Regions from separate parts of the Streptomyces sp. NPDC091377 genome, predicted to be linked through region 1. Evidence: predicted binding sites of a transcription regulator. Region 1 holds the regulator's gene; each other region holds the start of a gene.

What was found. The regulator HrcA, encoded in region 1, represses chaperone genes, less so after heat shock. The targets are predictions, from matches to a motif close to TTNGCACTCNGNNNNNCNGAGTGCNAA.
Region 2: the regulator HrcA is predicted to act here: its motif matches at 950-976, upstream of groES (co-chaperone GroES).
Region 3: the regulator HrcA is predicted to act here: its motif matches at 1,516-1,542, upstream of groL (chaperonin GroEL).

What each region holds. Positions count from the first base shown of each region.
Region 1 covers NZ_JBIVUE010000018.1:99,199-102,467, forward strand. The annotation lists gene ACIQNG_RS31035 (DUF3097 domain-containing protein) at 1-73, opposite strand, end outside; gene ACIQNG_RS31040 (MBL fold metallo-hydrolase) at 179-910, opposite strand; gene hrcA (heat-inducible transcriptional repressor HrcA) at 1,090-2,106, shown strand; gene dnaJ (molecular chaperone DnaJ) at 2,107-3,243, shown strand.
Region 2 covers NZ_JBIVUE010000001.1:330,620-333,888, forward strand. The annotation lists gene ACIQNG_RS01635 (Ig-like domain-containing protein) at 1-891, shown strand, start outside; gene groES (co-chaperone GroES) at 1,123-1,431, shown strand; gene groL (chaperonin GroEL) at 1,556-3,181, shown strand.
Region 3 covers NZ_JBIVUE010000032.1:19,484-22,752, reverse strand. The annotation lists gene groL (chaperonin GroEL) at 1-1,354, opposite strand, end outside; gene ACIQNG_RS37625 (cold-shock protein) at 1,848-2,051, opposite strand; gene ACIQNG_RS37620 (MoaD/ThiS family protein) at 2,450-2,725, opposite strand; gene thrC (threonine synthase) at 2,805-3,269, opposite strand, start outside.

The DNA.
Region 1 (3,269 bases):
GCTCCGCCTCGACCTCGGGGACGGGCTTCGGCTTCTTCCACGGCGGGGTGAGGTCCGGTGAGTACTGGCGCATTCGGATGACGATAGGAGAAGCCCCGGCCGTCCGGGCCACCCCGGCCCCCGACACGCCGTGGCCGCCCGTTCCGCCCCGTCCCCCGCCCCTGCCTCCCCTGCCCCCCTACCCCTCGACGCCGAAGCGCCGCGCCAGCGCGTCCCGCTGCTCCCGCACGAACCCCGCCCCCACCACCGCCCCGTGACCGGGCACGTACAGCGCGTCCTCGCCGCCCAGGGACAGCAGCCGGTCCAGGGCGGCGGGCCAGCGGGACGGGACCGCGTCCGGGCCCGCCTGGGGTGGGCCGGACTCCTCGACCAGGTCGCCGCAGAACACCAGCGCGGGACCGCCCGGGACCAGGACGGCCAGATCGTGGGCGGTGTGGCCGGGGCCGACGGCGGCGAGCAGCACCCGGTGCCCGCCGCCCAGATCGAGGGTCCGCTCGCCCGTGACCTGGTGCCGGGGAACGGCCAGGGCGTCCGCGGCCTCCGCCGCCTCGGCCGCGGGCAGCCCGTGGCGCACCGCGTCCGCGCGCAACTCCTCACGCGCGGGCCGCCCGCTCAGCGCCGCCTCCACCCCCGCCGCGCCGAACAGCTCCGCGCCCGCGAACGCCGCCGCGCCGAAAACATGGTCGAAGTGCGGGTGGGTCAGCGCGAGATGGGTCACACGGCCGCCGGCCAGCGCCTCCGCGTCCGCCCGCAGCCGCGCCCCCTCCGCCGGGCTCGACCCCGCGTCGATCAGGAGCGCCGCGCCCTCGCCGACGATCAGGCCGGCCGTGCAGTCCCATCCCGGCAGCCGGATCCGCCCGACCCCGGCCCCCAGCCGTTCCCAGCCGCGCTCTTCCCAAGTCACCGTCATACGGCGACGCTAGCCGTACGGCCGCGTGCCGCGGCAATGTCGCGGGGACCGGCCTTGCCCGCTCCGTACCCGACGGCCGTACACTGGGCCGGGCAGGGCTGGCACTCGGCGGCGTCGAGTGCCAGGGAAGGGTGAGCCCCCGGAACCGGGGGCAGGGATGGCGGCTGGAGGTGTGCGCGATGCTCAGTGAACGAAGACTCCAGGTGCTGCGCGCCATCGTCCAGGACTACGTCGGCACCGAGGAGCCCGTCGGCTCCAAGGCGCTCACCGAGCGCCACAACCTCGGTGTCTCCCCGGCCACCGTGCGCAACGACATGGCGGCCCTGGAGGACGAGGGCTTCATCGCGCAGCCGCACACCTCCGCCGGGCGGATCCCGACGGACAAGGGCTACCGGCTGTTCGTGGACAAGCTCGCCGAGGTCAAGCCCATGAGCGGGGCCGAGCGCCGCGCGATCCAGAGCTTCCTGGACGGCGCCGTCGACCTCGACGACGTCGTGGGCCGGACGGTACGGCTGCTCGCCCAGCTCACCCGGCAGGTCGCCGTCGTGCAGTACCCGTCGCTGACCCGCTCCACGGTCCGCCACGTCGAACTGCTGTCGCTGGCGCCCGCGCGCGTGATGCTGGTGCTGATCACCGACACCGGCCGGGTCGAGCAGCGCCTGGTGGACTGCCCGGCCCCGTTCGGCGAGGCGTCGCTGGCCGAACTGCGGGCCCGGCTCAACAGCAGGGTGGCCGGCCGTCGCTTCTCGGACGTGCCCACCCTGGTCCAGGACCTCCCGGAGAGCTTCGACGCCGAGGACCGCGGCACGGTCCAGACGGTGCTCTCCACCCTGCTGGAAACCCTGGTCGAACAGACCGAGGAGCGGCTGATGATCGGCGGCACCGCCAACATCACCCGCTTCGGACATGACTTCCCCCTCACCATCCGACCCGTCCTGGAGGCGCTGGAGGAGCAGGTCGTGCTCCTCAAGCTGCTCGGGGAGGCGAAGGATTCGGGCATGACCGTGCGGATCGGTCACGAGAACGCCCATGAGGGACTCAACTCCACGTCGGTGGTGTCGGTGGGCTACGGTTCGGGCGGCGAGGCGGTTGCCAAGCTCGGCGTGGTCGGCCCGACCCGCATGGATTACCCGGGAACGATGGGAGCGGTACGCGCAGTGGCACGGTACGTCGGACAGATCCTGGCGGAGTCGTAAGTGGCCACGGACTACTACGCCGTTCTCGGCGTGCGCCGCGACGCGTCGCAGGAAGAGATCAAGAAGGCCTTCCGGCGGCTCGCACGCGAGCTGCACCCGGACGTCAACCCGGATCCGAAGACCCAGGAGCGGTTCAAGGAGATCAACGCCGCTTACGAGGTGCTGTCGGACCCCCAGAAGAAGCAGGTCTACGACCTCGGCGGCGACCCCCTCTCGCAGGCGGGCGCCGGCGCGGGCGCGGGCTTCGGCGCGGGCGGCTTCGGGAACTTCTCGGACATCATGGACGCGTTCTTCGGGACGGCGTCGCAGCGCGGGCCGCGCTCACGCACCCGGCGCGGCCAGGACGCGATGATCCGGATCGAGATCGAGCTGGACGAGGCGGCCTTCGGGACGACCAAGGACATCCAGGTCGACACGGCCATCGTCTGCGCCACCTGCAACGGCGAGGGCGCCGCCCCCGGCACCACCGCGCAGACCTGCGACATGTGCCGCGGTCGCGGTGAGGTCTCCCAGGTCACCCGGTCCTTCCTGGGCCAGGTCATGACCTCGCGGCCCTGCCCGCAGTGCCAGGGCTTCGGGACGGTCGTACCGACCCCGTGCCCCGAGTGCGCGGGCGACGGCCGGGTCCGCTCCCGCCGCACCCTCACCGTCAAGATCCCGGCCGGTGTCGACAACGGCACCCGCATCCAGCTCGCCGGTGAGGGCGAGGTCGGGCCCGGCGGCGGCCCCGCCGGAGACCTGTACGTGGAGATCCACGAACTGCCGCACGCGGTCTTCCAGCGCCGCGGCGACGACCTCCACTGCACGGTGACCATCCCCATGACCGCCGCGTCCCTCGGCACCAAGGTGCCGCTGGAGACCCTGGACGGCATGGAGGAGGTCGACATCCGGCCCGGCACCCAGTCCGGCCAGTCGATCCCGCTGCACGGCCGGGGCATCACCCACCTGCGCGGCGGCGGCCGGGGCGACCTCATCGTCCATGTCGAGGTGCAGACCCCGACCAAGCTCGATCCCGAGCAGGAACGGCTGCTGCGCGAACTGTCCAAGCTGCGCGGGGAGGAACGCCCCACGGGGCAGTTTCAGCCGGGGCAGCAGGGGCTTTTCTCACGGCTGAAGGACGCCTTCAACGGGCGGTGAGCGGGTGGGGCCGTGAGCGGGGCCGC
Region 2 (3,269 bases), on a different contig from region 1:
AGGGCCGGCTCGGCGGTCACGTACCGGATCACCGCCACGGCGAGGACCGGGGGCGGGACCGAGACCACCGAACGCGCCTCCTTCACCACCACGAAGGCGGAGCGGCGCAACAAGGTCGAGTTCTGGCCCGGCAAGGACACCACGGTCGGCGTCGGCCAGCCGGTCTCCCTCGTCTTCGACCACCCGATCGGCGACCCGGCCGCGGTGGAGAAGGCCCTCAAGGTCACCACCTCCGACAACACCGAGGGCTCCTGGGGCTGGATGAAGCACTACGACGGCCGGGACCGGGTCGACTGGCGGCCCAGGACGTACTGGAAAGCGGGCACGAAGGTGACCGTCGACGCCCCGCTGAACGGCATCGCCACGGCCGACGACCGGATGTTCACCCGCGACTACGCCACGAGATTCACCATCGGCGCGCAGGAGGTCGTCAAGGTCGACCTCGACAGGAAGAAGCTCATGCTCCGGCGCGACGGCCGCACGGTCCGTACGATCCCCGTCTCCGGCGGCACCCCCGGCGGGGAGAAGCGCTCCTGGGGCGGCACCTCGGTGCTCATCTCCAAGGAGGGCACCATCAACATGAACTCCGAGACCGTGGGCCTCGGCGACGCCTACGACAAGATGGTCGACTACTCGATGCGCCTGACCTGGTCCGGCATGTACGCCCACGCCGCGCCCTGGAACGCCGCCCACTTCGGCCGGGCCAACCGCAGCTCCGGCTGTATCGGCATGAGCACCTCCGAGGCCGCCTCCTTCTACGACGGCATACGGGTCGGCACCCCCTTCGAGATCACCGGCAAAGACACCAAGGGCATCCCGGTCCAGGGCAACGGCTTCAGCAACTGGAACGAGTCCTGGGAACAGTGGCGGAGCCGGAGCGCCCTGGACTGATCCGGCCGTTCCGGCCGGCGGGAAACCGGCGCACGGACCCGGCGCGCGGCGCAGCCGATTGGCACTCCGCTTGACCGAGTGCTAATCGCGGCCATAGTCTCGGTTCTGGCACTCCCCCCTGGAGAGTGCCAATGACGCGACGGGCAGGTCCGGCACCCGCGACGACGGATCGACCTGGTCGCCACCTCAGACAGTTAACCCCGTGAGATCTCCGAAGGGGGAGGTCGGATCGTGACGACCGCCAGCTCCAAGGTTGCCATCAAGCCGCTTGAGGACCGCATCGTGGTCCAGCCGCTCGACGCCGAGCAGACCACGGCTTCGGGCCTGGTCATTCCGGACACCGCCAAGGAGAAGCCCCAGGAGGGCGTCGTCCTGGCCGTGGGCCCGGGCCGCTTCGAGAACGGCGAGCGTCTGCCGCTCGACGTCAAGACCGGCGACATCGTGCTGTACAGCAAGTACGGCGGCACCGAGGTGAAGTACAACGGCGAGGAGTACCTCGTCCTCTCGGCCCGCGACGTGCTCGCGATCATCGAGAAGTAGTTCATCTCAGGTTTTGAGAGTTTTTCAAGCTGCGCTCCTGGCCCCCGCGAACCGCTAACGACGACCCGGGGTGCCGGGGGCGCAGCGCCATTTCACCCAGAATTCCGAGAGGGCTCCCGCTGTCATGGCGAAGATCCTGAAGTTCGACGAGGACGCCCGTCGCGCCCTTGAGCGCGGCGTCAACAAGCTGGCCGACACGGTGAAGGTGACGATCGGCCCCCGTGGCCGCAACGTCGTCATCGACAAGAAGTTCGGCGCCCCCACCATCACCAACGACGGTGTGACCATCGCCCGCGAGGTCGAGGTCGAGGACCCGTTCGAGAACCTCGGCGCCCAGCTGGTGAAGGAGGTGGCGACCAAGACCAACGACATCGCGGGTGACGGCACCACCACCGCCACCGTGCTGGCCCAGGCCCTGGTCCGCGAGGGTCTGAAGAACGTCGCCGCGGGTGCCTCCCCGGCCGCCCTGAAGAAGGGCATCGACGCGGCCGTCGCCGCCGTCTCCGAGGACCTCCTGGCCACCGCCCGGCCGATCGAGGAGAAGTCCGACATCGCCGCCGTGGCCGCGCTGTCCGCCCAGGACCAGCAGGTCGGCGAGCTGATCGCCGAGGCGATGGACAAGGTCGGCAAGGACGGTGTCATCACCGTCGAGGAGTCCAACACCTTCGGTCTGGAGCTGGACTTCACCGAGGGCATGGCCTTCGACAAGGGCTACCTGTCCCCCTACTTCGTGACGGACCAGGAGCGTATGGAGGCCGTCCTCGACGAGCCGTACATCCTGATCCACCAGGGCAAGGTCTCCTCCATCTCCGAGCTGCTCCCGCTGCTGGAGAAGATCATCCAGTCCAACGCCTCCAAGCCGCTGCTGATCATCGCCGAGGACGTCGAGGGCGAGGCCCTGTCGACCCTGGTCGTCAACAAGATCCGCGGCACCTTCAACGCGACCGCGGTGAAGGCCCCCGGCTTCGGCGACCGCCGCAAGGCGATGCTCCAGGACATGGCCGTCCTCACCGGCGCCACCGTCATCTCCGAGGAGGTCGGCCTCAAGCTCGACCAGGTCGGCCTGGACGTGCTCGGCACCGCCCGCCGGATCACCGTCACCAAGGACGACACCACGATCGTGGACGGCGCCGGTGACAAGGCCGAGGTCGAGGGCCGTATCGCCCAGATCAAGGCCGAGATCGAGAACACCGACTCCGACTGGGACCGCGAGAAGCTCCAGGAGCGCCTCGCCAAGCTGGCCGGCGGCGTGTGCGTGATCAAGGTCGGGGCCGCCACCGAGGTGGAGCTGAAGGAGAAGAAGCACCGTCTGGAGGACGCCATCTCCGCGACCCGCGCCGCGGTCGAGGAGGGCATCGTCTCCGGTGGTGGCTCCGCGCTGGTCCACGCCGTGAAGGTGCTGGACGACAACCTCGGCAAGACCGGCGACGAGGCCACCGGTGTCTCCGTGGTCCGCAAGGCCGCCGTCGAGCCGCTGCGCTGGATCGCCGAGAACGCCGGCCTGGAGGGCTACGTCATCGTCTCCAAGGTCGCCGAGCTGGAGAAGGGCAACGGCTACAACGCCGCCACCGGCGAGTACGGCGACCTGGTCAAGGCCGGCGTCATCGACCCGGTCAAGGTCACCCGCTCCGCCCTGGAGAACGCCGCCTCCATCGCCTCCCTCCTGCTGACGACCGAGACCCTGGTCGTCGAGAAGAAGGAAGAGGAAGAGGCGTCGGCCGGGGGTCACTCCCACGGCCACGCGCACTGACGCGAGCCTCCAGGCCGTGACACACGGCTCGCCGTGAGACATGGCCCGCCGTGAGACCCGGCCGGTCAGGAGACATGGCTGGTCGTGA
Region 3 (3,269 bases), on a different contig from region 1:
AGATCTGCTTCAGCGGGGCCTCCAGGGCGAGCTTCACGGCGGCGGCACCCGTCGCCTCGTCACCCTCCAGCTCCAGCTTCTCGAAGACCGACGACGCCTGGAGCAGGGCCACGCCACCACCGGCGACGATGCCCTCCTCGACGGCCGCCTTGGCGTTGCGCACGGCGTCCTCGATGCGGTGCTTGCGCTCCTTGAGCTCGACCTCGGTCGCGGCACCGGCCTTGATGACCGCCACGCCGCCCGCGAGCTTGGCCAGGCGCTCCTGGAGTTTCTCGCGGTCGTAGTCCGAGTCGGAGTTCTCGATCTCGGCGCGGATCTGGTTGACCCGGCCGGCGACCTGCTCGGAGGAGCCGGCGCCGTCGACGATCGTGGTCTCGTCCTTGGTGATGACGACCTTGCGGGCACGGCCCAGGAGGTCCAGGGTCGTGTTCTCCAGCTTGAGGCCGACCTCCTCGGAGATCACCTCGCCGCCGGTGAGGATCGCGATGTCGTTCAGCATCGCCTTGCGGCGGTCACCGAAGCCCGGCGCCTTGACCGCGACGGACTTGAAGGTGCCGCGGATCTTGTTGACGACCAGGGTCGACAGGGCCTCGCCCTCGACGTCCTCGGCGATGATCAGCAGCGGCTTGCCCGACTGCATGACCTTCTCCAGGAGCGGGAGCAGGTCCTTGACGTTGGAGATCTTGGAGTTCGCGATGAGGATGTACGGGTCCTCCAGCGACGCCTCCATGCGCTCCATGTCGGTGGCGAAGTAGGCGGAGATGTAGCCCTTGTCGAAGCGCATGCCCTCCGTCAGCTCAAGCTCCAGACCGAAGGTCTGGGACTCCTCGACGGTGATGACGCCTTCCTTGCCGACCTTGTCCATGGCCTCGGCGATCAGCTCGCCGATCTGGGTGTCGGCGGCGGAGATGGAGGCCGTGGAGGCGATCTGCTCCTTGGTCTCGACCTCCTTGGCCTGGTCGAGCAGCGCACCGGAGACGGCCTCGACGGCCTTCTCGATACCGCGCTTCAGGGCCATCGGGTTGGCGCCCGCGGCGACGTTGCGCAGACCCTCCTTGACCAGGGCCTGGGCGAGGACGGTGGCCGTCGTCGTACCGTCACCGGCGACGTCGTCCGTCTTCTTCGCCACTTCCTTGACCAGCTCGGCGCCGATCTTCTCGTACGGGTCTTCGAGCTCGATCTCCTTGGCGATGGACACACCATCGTTGGTGATCGTGGGGGCGCCCCACTTCTTCTCGAGGACGACGTTACGGCCCTTGGGGCCGAGGGTGACCTTGACGGCGTCGGCGAGCTGGTTCATCCCGCGCTCAAGGCCGCGCCGCGCCTCCTCGTCGAACGCGATGATCTTGGCCATGTGAAGTGGTCCCTCCAGGACTGGGGGTGATTCTTCGGACCGCGCCCGCGCCCGCGACGGACGGCTCGCCTGCCTCGTGGTTCCTTGCCCCACCCGGCTTGCGGCCTCACCGACCCGGTCCTTCGTTGTCACTCTCACCTTCAGAGTGCTAACGCCAATGATTAGCACTCGACCATGCCGAGTGCAAGCGGCTACCGAAGGTCTCACCCCCGGCTCAGCCGTACGCGAACGACCGGACCCGCCCGGGTCCGCCCGGCCCCCACCGGTGCGGACCTGCACGGACCGAGCCGGACGGAGCCGGACGGAGCCGGACCGAGGCCGGTGGGGCCGGCCCGGGGCAGCCGGAGCCGAAGGAGGCGACCCGATCCGGACGGAGCCCGCAGCCCGCAGCCCGAAGCGCGAAGCCCGGAGCCCGGAGCCCGGTGGAGACGGCCCGGGACAGATGGAAGGGCCCGCACCCCCGAGAGGGTGCGGGCCCTTCCTGTAGAAATGTTCAGGCGGTGACGCGAACCATGTCGGCCTGCGGGCCTTTCTGGCCCTGCGAGATCTCGAACTCGACCCGCTGGCCCTCTTCCAGGGTGCGGTAGCCGTCCATCTGAATCGCGCTGTAGTGGACGAAGACGTCCGCACCACCGTCGACCGCGATGAAGCCGTACCCCTTCTCCGCGTTGAACCACTTGACGGTGCCCTGAGCCATGCCTAACTCCCCTATTACTGGCCCTTGCACAGATCCACACTTCGCGGACCCGGGTCAGACCTCACCCCCCGATCGGTGGGGGCGTGCGCCGGAACGCGTCGACCGCGGCTGAATGTATCTGTCCAACTGCCGTCTGCAACAGGTCAATCGGACGAGAAATCCAGGCAGCACCGGTCGGGAATATACGGAGAATTCAGAGGACTTCGGGGCAAGTCGGGCCGGGCAAAGGGCGCATAAGGCATAAAAGGGCCGCCGACTTTGGCTACTTCTCGTTGCTTCCCGACCGCATGCAGATGCGAAGACGCTCCGCGCTTCCCCAACTCTACCGTGCTCAACCATGCAGAATTGCCCCCTCCGTTTCTCTTACGGAGGGGGCAATTCACAGCACGCTCGGTGACTCAGCCACCGGCGACGGCGGGAATGATCGAGACGCCGGCGCCGTCCGGGGTGGCGGTCTCCAGGCCCTGCTCGAAGCGGACGTCGTCGTCGTTGACGTAGACGTTCACGAAGCGCCGGAGCTTGCCCTGGTCGTCCAGGACCCGGGCGGCGATCCCGGTGTGGTTCTTCTCCAGGTCCGCGATGACCTCACCGAGGTTGGCCCCGGCGGCGGAGACCTCGGCCTTCCCGTCGGTGTAGGTCCGCAGGATGGTAGGGATACGAACGGTGACGCTCACGATGTGACCTCCGGTCAGGGTGCTCGCCCCCGGCAGGGGCGCGGGACGGATGAAGGCAGGGCCCGAGGGCCCGTCGGCCCTAGCCCAGTCCGGCCTCGCGGAACGAGTCCAGGCTGGGCCGGATGGTCGCGGTCAGCCCGGTGTCGGCGACGGCGTCCAGCGTCTTGAGTCCGTCCCCGGTGTTCAGCACGACCGTGGTCAGCGAGGGGTCGAGCAGACCGTTCTCGATCAGCTTCCTCGTCACACCGACCGTCACCCCGCCCGCCGTCTCGGCGAAGATCCCCTCGGTCCGGGCGAGCAGCCGGATCGCGTCCACGACCTGCTCGTCCGTCACGTCCTCCACCGCGCCACCGGTACGGCGGGCGATGTCCAGGACGTAGGGGCCGTCCGCCGGGTTGCCGATGGCCAGCGACTTGGCGATGGTGTTCGGCTTCTGCGGGCGCACCACGTCGTGCCCGGCCTTGAACGCGGCCGACACCGGTGAGCAGCCCTCGGCCTGCGCGCCGAAGATCTTGTAGGGCCGGTCCTCGACCAGACCCAGGGC